Regions from separate parts of the Pseudomonas fluorescens group sp. PF-69 genome, predicted to be linked through region 1. Evidence: riboswitches for the same ligand, from Rfam matches in the RefSeq annotation. Region 1 holds a riboswitch; each other region holds the start of a gene.

Region 1 (5,677 bases):
GCTGGATCAACGCGGTGCCGCTGTCCGGCAACTGCGCCGGCAATGGAAAACCTTCGGCCTGCAGTGCACGGAGGATATTCAGTGCCGCCGCCGGCGTATCAAGGCCGACGCCATTGCCGATACGCCCATCGCGGGTCGGGTAATTGGCGAGGATCAGCGCGACGCGTTTTTCGGCATTCGGCAGCCGCGCCAGATCAATCCAGCGCCGCGCCAGTTCGGCGACAAAGTCCATGCGTTCCGGTTGCGCGCGGTAGCAGACCACGTCGGACTGACTGCGCTCACTGCGCCAGGCCAGATCCTTGAAGCTGATCGGCCGGCTGATGATCCGCCCGTCCAGTTCCGGCAGGGCGATATGCATCGCCAGATCACGCGGGCCGAGCCCTTGTTCGCTGGCGCGCCATCCCGGCTCGTTATCCTGGGCGCAAATTGCCTGAATCACCGGGATGTTGCGGCGAAACGGACGCAAATGTGGAGCTTCAGGGCTCGATTGGGCGAAACCGGTGGTGTTGAGAATCACCCCGGCCTCAACCTCATCCAGCCAGTCCTCGACCACCGACAGGCAGCCGGGCTCTTTCAAACTGGCCAGGGCGATGGGCAACGGATTCAACCCCGCAGCCTGCAAACGCTGACAGAAGACATCGATGAAAGCGGTGTTCGCCGCCTGCAAGTGCGAGCGGTAGAACAGCACCGCTGCCACGGGTTGACCGGCCCGCCATTCGGCTTGCCAATCACTCAGTTGCGCGGGGCTTTTGTGCGGGTGGTAGATCGCGGTGCGCGGCAAGACTTGCGGCTCGGACCAGGCGTAGTCACGACCCAGCCAGCGATTGGCCAGGCAGCGAAACAGGTCCAGCGCATTGCCCATGCCACCCTGGCGCAGGAAGTGCCAGAGCCGCTCGCGGTCCTGCGGGGCCACGGTGCTGAGGTCGCTGAGTTCCGGGTCAGGACGGTCGTCACCCGGCACCAGAATCAGCTGCACCCCACGTTGCGAAAGCTCCACCAGCCGCTCCACGCCATAACGCCAATAGGCGATGCCGCCGTGCAGCGAGATCAGAATGACCTTGGCGTGGCGCAGCACTTCGTCGACGTACAGATCAACCGAAGCGTGATTCTGTACCTGCATCGGGTTGGCCAGGCGCACGCTCGGGTAATCGTCGGGCAACTGCTGCGCCGCTTCGGCGAGCAGCGCCAGGCTGGAGTCGCCGCTGCACAGGATCACCAGCTCGGCGGGGGTTTGTCCAAGGTCGGCAATGTTGTCGTCCGACACGAAACCGCCGGGCTGGGTCCTGAGCAGGTGCATGGCTTATACGCTGAGCGCGGCGCGCAATTGGGTTTCGAGCAGCGCGGCGTCCAGCGCCTGGCCGATCAACACCAGACGCGTGGTGCGTTCTTCTTCGCCACCCCACTGGCGGTCGAAGTGCTTGTCGAAACGAGTGCCCACGCCCTGGATCAGCAGGCGCATCGGTTTGTTCGGAATCGCCGCAAAGCCCTTGACCCGCAGGATGCTGTGCTCCACTACCAGTTGCGTCAGCGCGTCCATCAGCAGGCTCTCGTCAGAGGCCGGCAGCTCGATGGAGATAGAGTCAAAAGCGTCGTGATCGTGGTCGTCATGATCGTCATCGTCGTGGTGATGATCGTGATGGCTGTGACGGCTGTCGATGTGTTCTTCGGAACCGGCACCCAGGCCGATCAGCACGTCCAGTGGCAGGCGACCGCTGCTGGCTTCGATGACTTTCACCGCAGGCGGCAGCTCTTCTGCGACTTCCAGGCGTACGCGGGCCAGGTCTTCCGGGCTGATCAGGTCAGCCTTGTTGAGGATCACCAGGTCGGCACTGGACAACTGATCGGCGAACAGCTCGTGCAGCGGCGATTCGTGGTCCAGGTTCGGATCGAGTTTGCGCTGGGCGTCCACCTGATCCGGGAACGCAGCGAAGGTGCCGGCGGCCACGGCCGGGCTATCGACCACGGTGATCACCGCGTCAACGGTGCAGGCACTGCGGATTTCCGGCCACTGGAACGCCTGGACCAGCGGCTTTGGCAGCGCCAGGCCCGAGGTCTCGATGAGGATGTGGTCGAGATCGCCGCGACGGGCGACCAGTTCGCGCATCACCGGGAAGAATTCTTCCTGAACGGTGCAGCACAGGCAGCCGTTGGCCAGTTCGTAGACGCGGCCATTGGCTTCTTCTTCGGTACAGCCGATGGAGCACTGCTTGAGGATTTCACCGTCGATGCCCAGTTCGCCGAACTCGTTGACGATCACCGCGATGCGACGCCCTTGGGCGTTGTCGAGCATGTGCCGCAGCAAGGTGGTTTTGCCCGAGCCGAGGAAGCCGGTAACGATGGTGACGGGGAGTTTGGCCAGTGTTTTCATCGGATGCCCTTTGGCAAGGTGGCGGGCATACGGGACGAGAACCGGCAACGCCTGTGCGCGCCGGAAGCGTTCGCCACCGGATCACCCCGCCCGGTTGTAGTGAGAATCTGTTCGAGGCAGGTCTCCTGGCTGACGGCGTGCCAGTCGCTTGACTGGCGTTGGCTGCGCCTTCCCGCGGGCTCAGGACCTGAGCATGCAGTGGCGTGGCAGCGAACATCACCGTTCACAGTTGCGGGGGCAGCCGCGGCATCGACCGCGTTCCCTTCTTAGCTTCGGCAAACGCCGAAGAACCTCGAAAGCGCAAGGCTACGCATCGTATTGGGGCGGGTCAATGTTCATGCTGAGTTCTACAGCGCCTGCAACGCCGTCATCGCGAGCAGGCTCGCTCCCACCGGGAGCGGGTTTTCCGAGAAAAATGCGGTCAAATGCGAGAGCGAGCCTGTTCGCGATTGAAGCAATGCGGTCCCGAGTTGAGAACACTTGCCAATTGACGCCCCACCTCTGCCCATGCTCTCCTACACGCCTTGTTACGGGTGCCCTTCACAGGGTGAAACGGGAAACCGGTGAATCATGTGCTTTACTCTAAAGCCATGTCAGTCCGGTGCTGCCCCCGCAACGGTAAGCGAGCGAAGCGTCAGATCCACTGTGCCAGTGCGGCATGGGAAGGTGATGCTTGCAGGTTCAGGCGATAGCCCGCACCCCTCGTGAGCCCGGAGACCGGCCCGCAACACAAAGTGAACCTAACTATCACTGAATGACAAACCCGCGGTGGGCGGGCGCTGTTCGAACCTCTGCGCGCTCGCTCGCGCAGGGATTTGCATGCGCTCCCATTCCCCGCTGACAGAACTGAGGGATGCGCCATGTCGATCATCAGCAGTACCGGCCACAGCACCACCACCAGCAGCACCACAACCCTGACTCAACGCCTGACCGCCGCCGTGTGTGCGTCGATCCTCGGCGCGTGCCTGGTGTATTTCGCCGGTTTCTCGCACATCGAAGCCGTTCACAACGCTGCTCACGATACCCGTCACAGCGCTGCCTTCCCGTGCCATTGAGACCTGTCGACATGATCAAGCGTATCGCGCAAACCGCGGGGTTCACGGGGCTGCTGGCCGCCCTGCTGCTGACCCTGCTGCAAAGCTTCTGGGTCGCTCCGCTGATTTTGCAGGCCGAAACCTACGAAAAATCCGAACCCGCTGCTGTTGAAGTCCACGAACACGCCCCTGGCGTCGCCGCCCACACCCACGATGCCGAAGCCTGGGAGCCGGAAAACGGCTGGCAGCGCGTGTTGTCGACCACCGGCGGCAATCTGGTGGTGGCTGTCGGTTTCGCCCTGATGCTCGCCGGCCTGTACACCTTGCGCGCGCCGACCAAAACTTCTCAGGGATTGCTCTGGGGCCTGGCCGGTTACGCGACCTTCGTGCTCGCGCCGACCCTTGGCCTGCCGCCGGAACTGCCAGGCACCGCCGCTGCCGACCTGGCGCAACGGCAGACCTGGTGGATTGGCACCGCCGCTTCAACCGCAGTCGGCATCGCGCTGATCGCGTTCAGCCGTCACTGGCTGATGAAAGTCCTCGGTGCAGCCATCATTGCCGTCCCTCATGTGATTGGCGCGCCGCAGCCGGACGTGCACTCGATGCTGGCACCGCAAGCACTGGAAACCCAATTCAAAATCGCTTCGCAGCTGACCAATGTCGCGTTCTGGCTGGCCCTGGGCCTGATCAGCGCCTGGCTGTTCCGCCGCAAACGCGATGGCCAATACCACGCATGACCGATACCGGCACAGCGCCGACCCTCGTGGTCGGCCTGGGCTGCCAACGGGGCTGCCCCGTCAGCACGTTACGGGCGTTGCTCGATCAGGCGTTGCAAGCGCACCAGATCGAACTGCATCAGATCAAGGCCCTGGCCAGTATCGATTTGAAGCGAGATGAACCGGCCCTTGTCGAACTGGCCGAGCAACTCGCGCTGCCACTGACGTACTTCAGCAGCGAACAGTTGGCCGGCTATGAGCCACAACTCAGCCATCATTCGCAGATCGCCTTCGAACGAACCGGCTGCTACGGCATAGCGGAAAGTGCCGCCCTGGCCCTGGCCGAACAGTTGACCCATTCGCCGGCCAAGCTGCTGATCAAGCGGCAAAAATATGCCCAGGCCACCTTCGCATTGGCCTGCTCGACGTAAAATCCTCGATAATCCGCGCTTTCGATCATGAGCAATCTTCATCTGGTGCCTTGCCCAGCCCTTTTTTCCCACAGGAATCGACGATGACCGTCTACTTCATAGGCGCAGGTCCTGGCGACCCCGAGCTGATCACCGTCAAAGGCCAGCGGCTGATTCGCAGCTGCCCGGTGATCATCTATGCCGGTTCGCTGGTGCCCGCCGCAGTACTGCAAGGGCATTGTGCCGAGCAGGTGGTCAACAGCGCCGAACTGCATCTGGAACAGATTATCGACCTGATCAAGATCGCCGACGCCAAGGGCCAGGACGTGGCTCGCGTGCATTCCGGCGACCCGAGCCTGTATGGCGCCATCGGCGAGCAGATTCGCTACCTGCGCGAACTCGGCATTGCCTTTGAAATCATTCCCGGGGTCACCGCTACGGCCGCCTGCGCAGCGCTTTTGGGTGCGGAACTGACCCTGCCCGATGTCTCACAGAGCGTGATCCTGACCCGATACGCCGACAAAACCGTGATGCCGGCCGGCGAGGAATTGGGCAGCCTGGCGCAGCATGGAGCGACCATGGCGATTCATCTGGGGGTCAATCATCTGGAAAAAATCCTGGCCGAATTGCTGCCGCATTACGGCGCGGATTGCCCGATCGCGGTGATTCACCGGGCGACCTGGCCGGATCAGGACTGGGTGGTGGGGACGCTGGAAGACATTGCCGGGAAGGTTCAGGCCAAGGGTTTTCGGCGCACGGCATTGATTCTGGTGGGACGGGTGCTGGGCAGTGACCATTTCAGCGAGTCGTCGCTGTATCGCGCAGGGCATGCGCATCTCTATCGACCTTGAACCCTGCTGAATCCTGTGCCGAGGGGGCTTGTCGGATCGCCACAGGTTATCGAACACCCATAAAAAACGGCGCTCACGGGCGCCGTTTTTTAATTTCGCAGCGAACGCCTTAGTAGTAGGCGTTTTCTTTCTGCGTGTGGTCAGTCACATCACGAACACCCTTGAGCTCGGGGATGCGCTCGAGCAAGGTGCGCTCGATGCCTTCCTTCAGGGTCACGTCTGCCTGGCCGCAGCCCTGGCAACCACCGCCGAACTGGAGAACGGCGATGCCGTCTTCAACCACGTCGATCAGGCTGAC
Region 2 (5,677 bases), 2.3 Mb from region 1:
GCTGTTAATGCCCATAGCTTGCAAGCTCTCAATTGGAACCACGGCCGGTACCGCGGCAACTTTTTCAGCCAACACAACAGGTGGGATCAGCAAGCCCACCAACGAAATCGCTACATGAGCGATAGATCTGAAACATGTTATTCCGATGTGTATAGAAAACTTATGTTGAGTAATGCTCATACCTGCATGCCCTGAAGTGAGATAAAGACAAATTGTTTTGCGTTTAACACCCAAACAGTTATTCGGGCACCCAATGTAAAATTTCATTTGAGTCAAGCACATCTATAAGGCTGAGCTTGGCGAGTGCCTCGATTTCCAAGTAAGCACCTTAAGAGTTAAAGCCCACCCGACATTCTGGACATTGCTTGACTGGAGGGGCCTGAGTTATTCGGGGATAGGTAACCATCGTCGAAATCCGGCGCCGCCTTTCCCTGTCAAAGGACACCAGGCAAAGTCCCAAGGCGTCGGTGGAAACTCCTCCTGTTCAGGGTCAACGCCAGCGATAGAACGAGGTGCTACTTTCCAGTCAAACACCCTCACTGAAGAACCTTGCCACGCCAGTACTAGCCCTCGTGCCTGGCTATCGTCAGTATTTATCCAGCGGGCCGCTGCTGCCGTCATGAAGGAATCGATGTGCTCCTCGTGGATTTGCGCCTGGTAGGTCGACGTGAGTAACCAACGGCAAACACTGAGGTAGTAAGTCCAATTCAGCGGCGGATAATTGCGGTATGCCCAGGTCATGAAACTGCGAAATATATTCAGACCATCCGGTGGATCTAGCTTGAGTAACCCCGGACACACGTCGAACAACGTATGCCAGTAAGGCAGCAATCGGGCATCCAGGTGAACAAAACAGCGTGCATTACTGGGGTAGTCAGGAAACGGCAACAGGAAGTCGCCACGACTGCTCACACGTGACGTTTTACTGACCAGTCGCGAAGCCCCTGAAGGGATGGCTAAAGAACGCATGCCGGCCTCCATGCCATCGCCGCTTGCAGTTTATAGGATGCCGAAAAACTAAAGATCAGCCCTTCGAGAGGGCTGAACCTGCAACCTGAATGATCAATAACGCGAGACATACTGCCTTCCTTCCCGTGACGATTAAACGGCGTCCACCGGTGGTCGCATCAGCGACAACCTGGTGTAAAACAGACGACGAAAAAACAAGCGGTAGCCGGCGAATCAAACTGGCTACTTGCAAGCGTCAAACCTAAGGGGAAGCGCGAGGGTTGGCCGAGGGCCAGGAATAGCGGGGAGGTGCCTTGCAGCGCAGTTCGCGGCTAGGGCGCGGTTTTTGTCCGACCCGTAGCAGCCAAGTCAAGCAAAACAGAAAGGCGATGCCCAACGTCACCGCAGAACAGATAGGGCAGGAAAAACTACCGGCCCACCCCCTGGCTGACGGGTCAGTGAAATCCGTGTTCTGGGTCGGGTTCTTGCTGCCCAGAGCAGAGCAAAACTGACCACCAATGCCATTGAGTTCAAGCCCGGTCATCTGCCCATGCCCCAAACCGCAGGCGAACACGTTGAACAGGACGCAAAAATACAGCGTCCAGGCAACGAGTGAGCGGTTTGAGAGGGACAATTTCATGGCAGCGACATTAACACCGAAGCACGCGGGGTTGAAGATCGAGAGATGTTGATCAACCCCACCGCCCAGAGGTTCCTGAACGATGGGGACACGAGTCAATTACGCGACTTTGAGTGATTTCACACAGGTGAAACGCTCGACAAAGGCGTTGTCGGAATAGCGTTTGAGTGTCCGCGCCACCAAGCAGGTGAACAGTGGCTCGCACAACACCAACGGCAGGTAAGAAACGGCGAACAACGCCCAGTTGCTCAAAGGCGTTGGCTCTTCGCCCATGGACAACCAGAAGCCCACCATCGCGACCACACCGGTGTAATAGAGCGCATCAAACTTGACCACTTCCGCCCAACGAATACTGCGTCCGGCAACGTCGAAGAAGCGCCGACCGAGCAAGCCATGGGCGGCAATCAGCGGCAACATCAAGGACAACGAGTTTACCCCTAAGTGCACCAAATCCTGTGGCTCGAACAGCAACCCTTGTAACAGCAGGCCAATGGCAAAACCAAACAGTGTGGGGATAAAGCCGAAGATGATGTAGACGGCGGAAGCACCAACGAAATGCAATTCAGAAGCGCCGACGGGCAAATGGAATACTTCCATGAACACCGAGAAGAATGCTGCGGCGAGTACCGTCTTGATCAAATTATCGGGGCGTAACAGCTTCGGCGAAAACGCCGCCAGCGTAGCGATTGCAGCAGCATTGGCGTACAGCACTTTGGCGGCATTGAGCACGCCGGGTTCGATATGCATCAGTTCTCCCTCCGAGGGATGCGGGTCTGGAAGCTACCGGTATATTCGGCAGCACTCGTGGCAGGTCTCCTGGCTCACGGCTCGACACCCTCCCGCGCCTTCCCGGCCGTAATCGACCAGTGGCATAAGCGAGAGAGCTAACCGTTCACAGTTGCGGGGGCAGCGCAGGAATAGCCGGGGGGGCGTACCTGCTTCCCTATTGCTTCACCGGATGGTGAAACCACGAAGCGCCAACAGGTTAAGGGTTTTGCTCGATCTACGCACGAGGCGAAAAGCCTTTTTATGCCTGGGCTCCACAACGCTATATGCGACAGCCTGCCACAGGAGCACCAGGAGACACTGTGCAGCAGGTCAAACGCACAGACTGCGCCAGAATGTCGCAGCTTATTGAAGATGACTGGCCTCGTTAGACTTTCCGCCCTTTCTTTTGATTCTTCACGGAATCCCGGGAAACACAGAAACAAGAACGCCGATTTGTTTGATGATGTTGGTGCGAACAAACACATCTAACAAACCGGCGTTCTTATGCGCGATATTAATACTTTCCTTCCTTTTTGGGAGGGCTTTTCTGTCGTCACGATCAAGCCTGATGGCGACGCACTACAAATCGATCTGATCCCTCACGCCACCCGATTCCCTTCCTGCGGCTGCCTAAAACCCTGTTCAACTACGCATGAGTATTGCAAGCGAGTCGTTCGTGATTTGCCCATCCTTGGCCGTGTCGGGCGCCTCAGCGTTTTGCTCAGGTGGGTTGGTTGTCGTGACTGCGGCAAACGCATGGAGGCCGTCAGTTGGCTGGATCGCTATGCCCGCATGACGCGCCGCTTGGCCGATGCGGTCATTCAGGCCTGCGAACGCCTTCCAACCCCCTGCACGTGGCCCAGATGTTCGGCCTGCATTGGGACACCGTTAGGTTGCTGGAGCGTCGAGCCTTGCAAGCGGCGTTGAGCGCTCTGCCTAATCGCAGGCGTTTTCACAGCCTAGGTCGTTTTCTGCCGGTCACGGCCACACAGTTTGATGGTCAAATCCGTTGGAAATGATTGGTCAGGTCGAATGCAAATGGGTGGGCAAGTCTCTGCAATTACCTAGCTGCCGAGCCATGGAGTGCACCTATGGCTCTGAGATGGTTGGACAATCAGAGGTACTTTGGCAGCGCCCATTACCGGATGCATCACTTCCGCAGTAGCTTGGCCAAGGCCATTTGGTATTGGTCTGTGTACATCTTGCCAGCTGTCCCCCATGAGTGAATTATTTACATTGGGAAATTTTTGGGGGCCGGCTTGGCAGTATTGATCGGCAGGAGCGGCCTACGTTCGTAGGCCGCTTTTGGATTATCAATCGCCCGGACTGTTTATCATTCCTACAACCCAGCGAATCAGTCTGCGAAGACATTCGCGAGCGAGTTCAGAGGCCAATACGTCCACGATTTTTTTCAGTAACTTATGTAACCCACGACGTTTTCCCATTGGAAATATCCCATTGGATGAGCGTTAGTATGTGGGCGTTTCAGCCGATTTTATGCGTACCGCTGTGGGCCAGTACGGCCGCGCTTCAGTCGTAGAGACCTTTAGCGTCGAGCTGTGATTAGCGCTCCGTCACAAACACCACTCGAGCTCAGTGGTCGTCGTTGGGAACTCGCATCAGTCACGATAATCCTTGCGTGCACTGAGCTTCTGATCTCGCACCTCATAAAGGGCGGTTTTGTAGGTCCTACTGGACTCAATATATCGAACAGTTGAGTCAAGTGAACGCTGATATTGCTGCAACCGGCCTAGCCGAAGCTAGAGTTGCAGCTATTGCCTCCAGTCTTCAGTAAGAAGAGCAGGGCATTTTTCTGGCGGGTTAAATGAGATCCGCTCAGTTCGCCTGGCGTTGTAGGAGCCATGGCAAAATCGATATGTGCTCTGCAGTTCGCTAAACGCAAACCTGCATCGAGCCCTACGAGCTCTAAGCTAGCGTGAATGCAACCAGTCCATAACTGCACATCTCGCTTTTTGGGGCGAATAGCATCGAAATGCAACTCACCTAGGTATTTTTCAGGAGCCTCGAGACGGTCTTTTTTATCCGAGAGCACCTAATGCTTATTCGTACCGTGCTGCCCCTGTTGGAGAAGCAGATCGGCCGTCATCAACGCTAAGCGTGATGCATGCATGTGGCTTAAAACTGCCCGTTATTGAATCCGAAGGTTCAGATTCAAAGCGAGCTTATCTGGCATCAGATGCGATTCACAAGGGGAAAAATAGCATCAAGTAAAAAACTAAAGGATCCACCTCCTAGACCACTTACAGCCGAAGCTGACGAATACAATGATCTGTCAAGGCAAGCAGTAAGCTCGCTGGCTTTGCCGCTGGACATGCCATTGCTTTCCAGCAACTGCTCGCAGAGGTTGGCTATTGTGTCGACTTACCTTGAATGGTCGGTTCTAACGGCCACCAGACCTCATCGATCAGAACACCTAGCTGTACGTCAGTGCTGATTTGGCGGTTCGTGCTTTCTAAATCGGTCGTACTCATTCATTCGTTATACTGCTCAGTCTGCCTGGGAGTCACCATGAATTCTTTGCCAATCGACGCCGTTATGCCGGCACTTCTCCAAGCGTTGAATGCCCGTAACGAGGTTGTACTGCAAGCCCCTCCTGGTGCCGGTAAGACCACTCGCGTTCCATTGGCCGTCCTCAGCGAAGAGTGGCTTGGTGAGCAGTCCATCCTAATGCTTGAGCCTCGCCGATTAGCTGCCCGTGCCGCCGCAGAAAGATTGGCCAGTGAGCTGGGAGAGAAGGTAGGTGAGACTGTTGGGTATCGTATTCGCCTAGAAACCCGCATTGGTCCAAAAACTCGAATTGAAGTAGTCACTGAAGGGATTTTGGCGCGTCGTCTTCAGGATGATCCGGCTCTTGAAGGAGTTGGGCTAGTTATTTTTGATGAGTTCCACTCGCGAAATCTTGATGCAGATCTTGCTTTGGCACTCACTCTCAATGGTCGTGAATTACTGCGTGATGAGCAGCCGCTGAAGATTCTTGTGATGTCAGCAACACTGGAAGGTGAGCGGCTTTCACAGTTGCTAGAAGATGCACCGATTATCACTAGTGAAGGCAGGATGTACCCCGTGTCGACTCTCTGGGGGCGCCCGTATCAGCCTGGTGAGCACATCGAGCCGAGAGTGGTCCAAGCATGCTTGGATGCGCTCGAAGAACAAAGCGGTAGCATTCTCGTTTTTCTACCAGGGCAAGCCGAAATTCGAAGAGTCAATCAGCAACTGGCAGATATCCTCGGCGAGCGGAGAGACATACTCCTCTGTCCATTGCACGGTGAACTCGACCTCAGTGCACAGCGTGCTGCGATT
Region 3 (5,677 bases), 1.3 Mb from region 1:
CCGTAATAGCTGAAAGGCCAGCCATAGAACGCGCCATCCTTGACCGAGGTGATGTAGTCCGGTACCAGATCGCTGCCGATTTCATCGCGCTCATTGACCGCCGTCCACAGGGCGCCGCTGTGCGGCTCCCAGGACAGGCCATTGGGGTTGCGCAAGCCCGAGGCAAAGATCCGGTGATTGCCGGTGGCGCGGTCCACTTCCCAGATCGCCGCACGGCCTTCTTCCTTGTCCAGGCCGTTTTCGGCAACGTTGCTGTTCGAGCCCACCGTCACGTACAGCTTGCTGCCGTCCTTGCTGGCGATGACATTCTTGGTCCAGTGGTGATTCAGTGTGCCGCCGGGCAGGTCGAGTACTTTGATCGGTTGCGACTTGATCGCTGTATCGCCGTTTTCATAGTGAAAGCGCAGCAATCGATCGGTGTCGGCGATGTACAGGTCATTGCCGACCAGCGCCATGCCGAAGGGCGAGTTCAGGTTTTCCAGAAACACCGTGCGGGTTTCCGCGATGCCGTCGTGGTCCTGGTCGCGCAGCAGGGTGATGCGATTGGGGCTCGGCACGCCCGCACCGGCGCGCCCCATGACTTTCTTCATGACCCAGCCGCGTATGCCTGTCCCGTCATCGGGTTTGAGCGGTGCATTGGTTTCGGCCACCAGCACGTCGCCATTGGGCAGCACGTAGAGCCAGCGCGGATGGTCGAGGTTCTCGGCGAACGCGGCCACTTGGGTGCCGGCAGCGGCGACGGGTTTGGCGCCCTCCGGCCAGCCGATCGCCGGGGTAATGTTGACCGTCGGAATCAGCGTCTTGTCGGGTTCTGGCAGTTTGGGTGACGGGCCGGTGCCGTCGGAGACTTGCAGGCTGGAGGTGTCACCGCAAGCGGCGAGTCCTCCGGCGAGCGCGATAGCGAGTACGAGTTGGGGCTTGCGCTTACTGATCTTCCCTATGAATGCAGTGACCTGGTCAGTAGAGAAGTTACGTTGCGCGATGGTTCAACCGTTAGCCGCGAGCTTCCTTGAACAGCACGGCAATGCCGGGATGATAGTGACCCCCTTCGTTGTGCAACTTGCGGTAGGCGTAGGGGAAATACCAGGCGACGGCGCAGGAGTGCTCCTTTTGCAGGTCGTCGACCATGTCCTGCAATTCTTCCGGGGTGGCACCATGCTGGGTTTTCTGCGGTGCCACAAACAGGCAGCCGAGTCTCAGGTCGCTGGCGTAACTGATGCGTTTGGCCTCGCTGGTGATATCGAGCAGGGCCTGGGTCAGGTTCAGGCTGTTCACCCGTGGCCAGCGTTGTGTGGCTTGAATCCAGGCGCGTGCTTCGGGTGTGGCGATAAACAGGTCGGCACGACCGTTGCGTTCGCCTTCATCGATTTGCTTGCGGGTGGGCGATTGTTGCAGGGTGACCATTTCGGCCATCCAGGCAGCGGCGGAAAGCAGGCCGAGATTGGCTTTTTCGTCGAGCCAGTAAGGCGTTTCGTTATCGCCGCGTACGGCGTTGTAGCGGTCGATACAGTCAAACCAGCGCTCCAGCACCGGGCGCAGGAATTCCAGTTGCGGATTGCTGATGGTCATGCCTTGCATGGGGCTCACCCTTGTTATTGTGATGTGGGGTTGTGGCTCTTTGATATCATTGCTTGAAGTGTGGCACAAGATTGGCGTCAGTTTATTGATCAACGGCAGTTATTCGCTCGCGTCCCCCGTCTTCAATTGACGCTCCACCCCCAACCCTCTAACCTTCGCGGCTTGTTTCAGGTGCTCTGTGACTTGGGTCGACAGAGTGAAACAGGGAAGCCGGTGAGCAGGTCCTTCAATGCGTGAAGGCCTTCGATCCCGGCGCTGCCCCCGCAACGGTAAATGAGTGAAAGCTGCGCCTTGAGCCACTGCGTCGTCATTGATGCGGGAAGGCGCGCAGCCAGGCCAACGCCGCTCATGAGCCCGGAGACCGGCCTGATCCATTCAGCGGCATCACGGTGGGCGATGCCAGGCTTCTTGCCGTCTGTTCTTGTGCCTGCCCGCCGTTATCCTGCCTCAACGGAGAGCTCTCCCATGACTGATACCCCTGATCGTGACGAACGTCATCTGGCGCGCATGTTGCGCAAAAAAGCCGTAATCGATGAACGCATCGCCAACTCCCCGAACGAATGCGGCCTGCTGCTGGTGCTGACCGGCAACGGCAAGGGCAAGAGCAGCTCGGCGTTCGGCATGCTGGCCCGCTCGATGGGCCACGGCATGCAGTGCGGTGTGGTGCAGTTCATCAAGGGGCGCAACAGCACGGGTGAAGAGCTGTTCTTCCGGCGCTTCCCGGAACAGGTTCGTTTTCATGTGATGGGCGAAGGTTTTACCTGGGAAACCCAGGATCGCCAGCGCGACATCGCCGCCGCCGAAGCCGCGTGGGACGTGTCCCGTGAACTGCTTAGAGATCCGTCCATCGGTCTGGTGGTGCTGGATGAGTTGAACATCGCCCTCAAGCACGGTTACCTCGATCTGGATCGGGTGCTCAGTGACTTGCAGGCTCGCCCGCCAATGCAGCACGTGGTGGTCACCGGTCGTGGCGCCAAGCCTGAGATGATCGAGTTGGCCGACACCGTCACTGAAATGGGCATGATCAAGCACGCCTTCCAGGCCGGTATCAAGGCGCAGAAAGGCGTCGAGTTGTGAGTCGCGCGGTATGAATAGCCCTCGTCAATGCCCGGCGGTACTGATTGCCGCGCCGGCCTCCGGTCAGGGCAAGACCACCGTCACCGCCGCGCTGGCCCGTTTGCATCGCAATCAGGGACGCAAGGTTCGTGTGTTCAAATGTGGCCCGGACTTTCTCGATCCGATGATTCTGGAGCGCGCCAGCGGTGCGCCGGTGTATCAACTGGACATGTGGATGGTCGGCGAGCAGGAGAGTCGGCGTCTGTTGTGGGAGGCCGCAGGCGAAGCGGACCTTATCCTCATCGAAGGTGTCATGGGGCTGTTCGATGGCACGCCGTCCAGTGCCGACCTGGCGCGGCACTTCGGTGTGCCGGTGCTGGGTGTGATCGACGGCACCGCCATGGCGCAGACCTTTGGTGCCCTGGCCCTGGGGCTGGCGCGCTATCAACCCGACTTGCCGTTTGCCGGTGTCCTGGCCAACCGCGTGGGCACCCTGCGTCACGCGCAGTTGCTTGAAGGCAGCCTGACCGAAGGCCTGCGTTGGTATGGCGCGTTGTCCCGCGAAACCGCTATCGAATTGCCGAGTCGTCACCTTGGCCTGGTGCAGGCCAGTGAGTTGAACGATCTCGATCTGCGCCTCGATGCGGCGGCCGAAGCCCTGGCCAGCAGTTGCGAGGTGGCGCTTCCGCCGGCCGTGGAATTCGCTGCCCCGGATGTGATCGCTGCCGAACCACTACTGGCGGGTGTGCGCATTGCCGTGGCCCGTGATGAAGCCTTTGCCTTTACCTATGGCGCCAGCCTGGATTTGCTGCGGGCCATGGGCGCCGAGTTGTCGTTCTTTTCACCGATGCGTGACAGTCGTCTACCCGAGGCAGACAGCCTCTATCTGCCGGGCGGCTACCCGGAATTGCATCATGTGGCGTTGTCGCAAAACACCTCGATGCTGAACGCGATCCGCGCGCACCACGAGGCGGGCAAACCCTTGCTCGCCGAATGTGGCGGCATGTTGTATTTGCTCGATTCGCTCACCGATGTCGAAGGTACGCGTGCAGAATTGGTCGGCCTGCTGGCCGGGGATGCGGTGATGCAAAAGCGTCTGGCAGCGCTGGCGCTGCAGGCTGTCGAATTGCCGGAAGGTTCCCTGCGTGGGCATACCTATCATCATTCGCTGACCACCACCGGGCTCGTGCCGATTGCCCGTGGCTTGAGCCCCAATGGCGGTCGCGGGGCGGAGGCGGTTTATCGTGAGGGGCGGATGACAGCTTCTTATGTGCATTTCTATTTTCCGTCCAATCCGACCGCTGTAGCCGCATTGTTTGCACCCGATCTTGAGGACGCCTTCGCCGGCAAGCCGGCTCCTGCAGTTGATCACCTGAACCCTGTAGGCGCTGGCTTGCCAGCGAAGAGGCCATGACCGACAACGCATTCACCGAAGCCGAACGCGCGGCGGTCTACCGGGCCATCGGCGAACGTCGCGACATGCGTCACTTCAGTGGTGGCACGGTTGAGCCTGAATTGCTGCGGCGGTTGCTCGAAGCCGCGCACCAGGCGCCAAGTGTCGGCTTGATGCAGCCCTGGCGGTTCATCCGCATCAGCGACCAAACCCTGCGCGGCCAGATCCGGGAACTGGTGGAGCAAGAGCGCATTCGCACCGCCGAAGCCCTCGGCGAACGCACCGACGAATTCATGCAGCTCAAGGTCGAAGGCATCAATGATTGCGCCGAGGTGTTGGTGGCGGCGCTGATGGACGATCGCGAGCGGCATATTTTCGGTCGTCGCACCTTGCCGGAAATGGACATGGCCTCGTTGTCCTGCGCGATCCAGAACCTGTGGCTGGCGTCCCGGGCCGAAGGCTTGGGCATGGGCTGGGTCTCGCTGTTCGAACCGCAAGCCCTGGCCGATTTGCTCGGCTTGCCGCCCGGTGCCAAACCATTGGCCATTTTGTGCCTGGGACCGGTCAAGGAATTCTACCCGGCACCGATGTTGGTCCTTGAAGGCTGGGCGCAGGCGCGTCCGCTAAGTGAATTGTTGTATGAAAATTATTGGGGAGTGCGCCAATGAGTGTGGCGTTGTTGAGTGTCGCCGCCGTGGCGCTGGATGCGCTGCTGGGTGAACCCAAACGCTGGCATCCGCTGGTGGCGTTCGGCCGGTTTGCCGAGCGTATCGAGCAACGTTTCAACGCGGGTGGTCGCGGCTGGCGCAGTCACGGGGTCACCGCGTGGGTGATTGCGGTGTTGCCGCTGACCTTGTTGGCCACGGCATTTTCCTGGGCGCCTTATGTGGGCTGGATGGTCGAGATTCTTGCGTTGTACTGCGCCCTCGGCATGCGCAGCCTGGGCGAACACGTCGAACCCGTGGCCAGGGCTTTGCGCAGCGATGATCTGGAGGAGGCGCGTACGCGCGTCAGTTACCTGGTCAGCCGCAAGACCAGCGAACTGGATAAAACCGAAGTGGCCCGTGCCGCCACCGAGTCGGTACTGGAAAACGGCAGTGACGCCGTGTTTGCCGCGCTGTTCTGGTTTGCCGTGGCCGGTGCGCCAGGCGTGGTGCTCTACCGTTTGAGCAACACGCTGGATGCCATGTGGGGCTATCGCAATGAACGCTTCGAGCGTTTCGGCTGGGCGGCAGCCAGGATCGATGATGTGCTCAATTACATTCCCGCGCGTTTGGTGGCATTGACCTACGCCTTGCTGGGCAAGACCCGACTGGCCTTGAAATGCTGGCGGACCCAGGGCCCGACCTGGGACAGCCCGAACGCCGGCCCGGTGATGGCTGCGGGCGCCGGTGCGCTGGGCGTCGAATTGGGTGGGGCGGCGATCTATCACGGTGAACTGCATCAACGTCCGCAACTGGGTGAAGGCGTGCCAGCGGATGCCGACGCCATTGATCGTGGCTGGCAACTGGTCCAGCGCGGGGTATGGTTATGGCTGCTGATTCTCTGCCTGGGGGCTGAATTTTATGCTTGAGCACGGTGGACGGTTGCGCAAGGCAGCGCTCGAATACGGCATCGAGGAAGCCGATTGGCTTGACCTGTCCAGCGGCC

What was found. A riboswitch is a leader RNA that binds a small molecule or an ion and turns the genes downstream of it on or off. The one in region 1 is predicted to bind cobalamin.
Region 2: it holds a riboswitch for cobalamin, as region 1 does, so the genes downstream of both, ACX3YF_RS11265 (energy-coupling factor ABC transporter permease) here and cobW (cobalamin biosynthesis protein CobW) in region 1, are expected to answer to the same signal.
Region 3: it holds a riboswitch for cobalamin, as region 1 does, so the genes downstream of both, cobO (cob(I)yrinic acid a,c-diamide adenosyltransferase) here and cobW (cobalamin biosynthesis protein CobW) in region 1, are expected to answer to the same signal.

Annotation. Positions count from the first base shown of each region.
Region 1 is NZ_JBTMNC010000001.1:4,736,211-4,741,887, reverse strand. It holds gene cobN (cobaltochelatase subunit CobN) at 1-1,297, opposite strand, end outside; gene cobW (cobalamin biosynthesis protein CobW) at 1,301-2,368, opposite strand; cobalamin riboswitch at 2,467-2,678, opposite strand; cobalamin riboswitch at 2,883-3,108, shown strand; gene ACX3YF_RS22365 (CbtB domain-containing protein) at 3,229-3,423, shown strand; gene ACX3YF_RS22360 (CbtA family protein) at 3,435-4,139, shown strand; gene ACX3YF_RS22355 (cobalamin biosynthesis protein) at 4,136-4,549, shown strand; gene cobM (precorrin-4 C(11)-methyltransferase) at 4,633-5,379, shown strand; gene nfuA (Fe-S biogenesis protein NfuA) at 5,489-5,677, opposite strand, start outside.
Region 2 is NZ_JBTMNC010000001.1:2,437,396-2,443,072, forward strand. It holds gene exbB (tonB-system energizer ExbB) at 1-15, opposite strand, end outside; gene ACX3YF_RS11255 (putative natural product biosynthesis protein) at 385-969, opposite strand; gene ACX3YF_RS11260 (DUF2946 domain-containing protein) at 1,211-1,588, opposite strand; gene ACX3YF_RS11265 (energy-coupling factor ABC transporter permease) at 1,688-2,335, opposite strand; cobalamin riboswitch at 2,378-2,576, opposite strand; partial or broken gene ACX3YF_RS11270 (helix-turn-helix domain-containing protein) at 2,861-3,294, shown strand; gene hrpB (ATP-dependent helicase HrpB) at 4,886-5,677, shown strand, end outside.
Region 3 is NZ_JBTMNC010000001.1:3,402,232-3,407,908, forward strand. It holds gene ACX3YF_RS15830 (PQQ-dependent sugar dehydrogenase) at 1-932, opposite strand, end outside; gene ACX3YF_RS15835 (hypothetical protein) at 994-1,578, opposite strand; cobalamin riboswitch at 1,731-1,962, shown strand; gene cobO (cob(I)yrinic acid a,c-diamide adenosyltransferase) at 2,044-2,655, shown strand; gene ACX3YF_RS15845 (cobyrinate a,c-diamide synthase) at 2,666-4,048, shown strand; gene bluB (5,6-dimethylbenzimidazole synthase) at 4,045-4,695, shown strand; gene cbiB (adenosylcobinamide-phosphate synthase CbiB) at 4,692-5,600, shown strand; gene cobD (threonine-phosphate decarboxylase CobD) at 5,593-5,677, shown strand, end outside.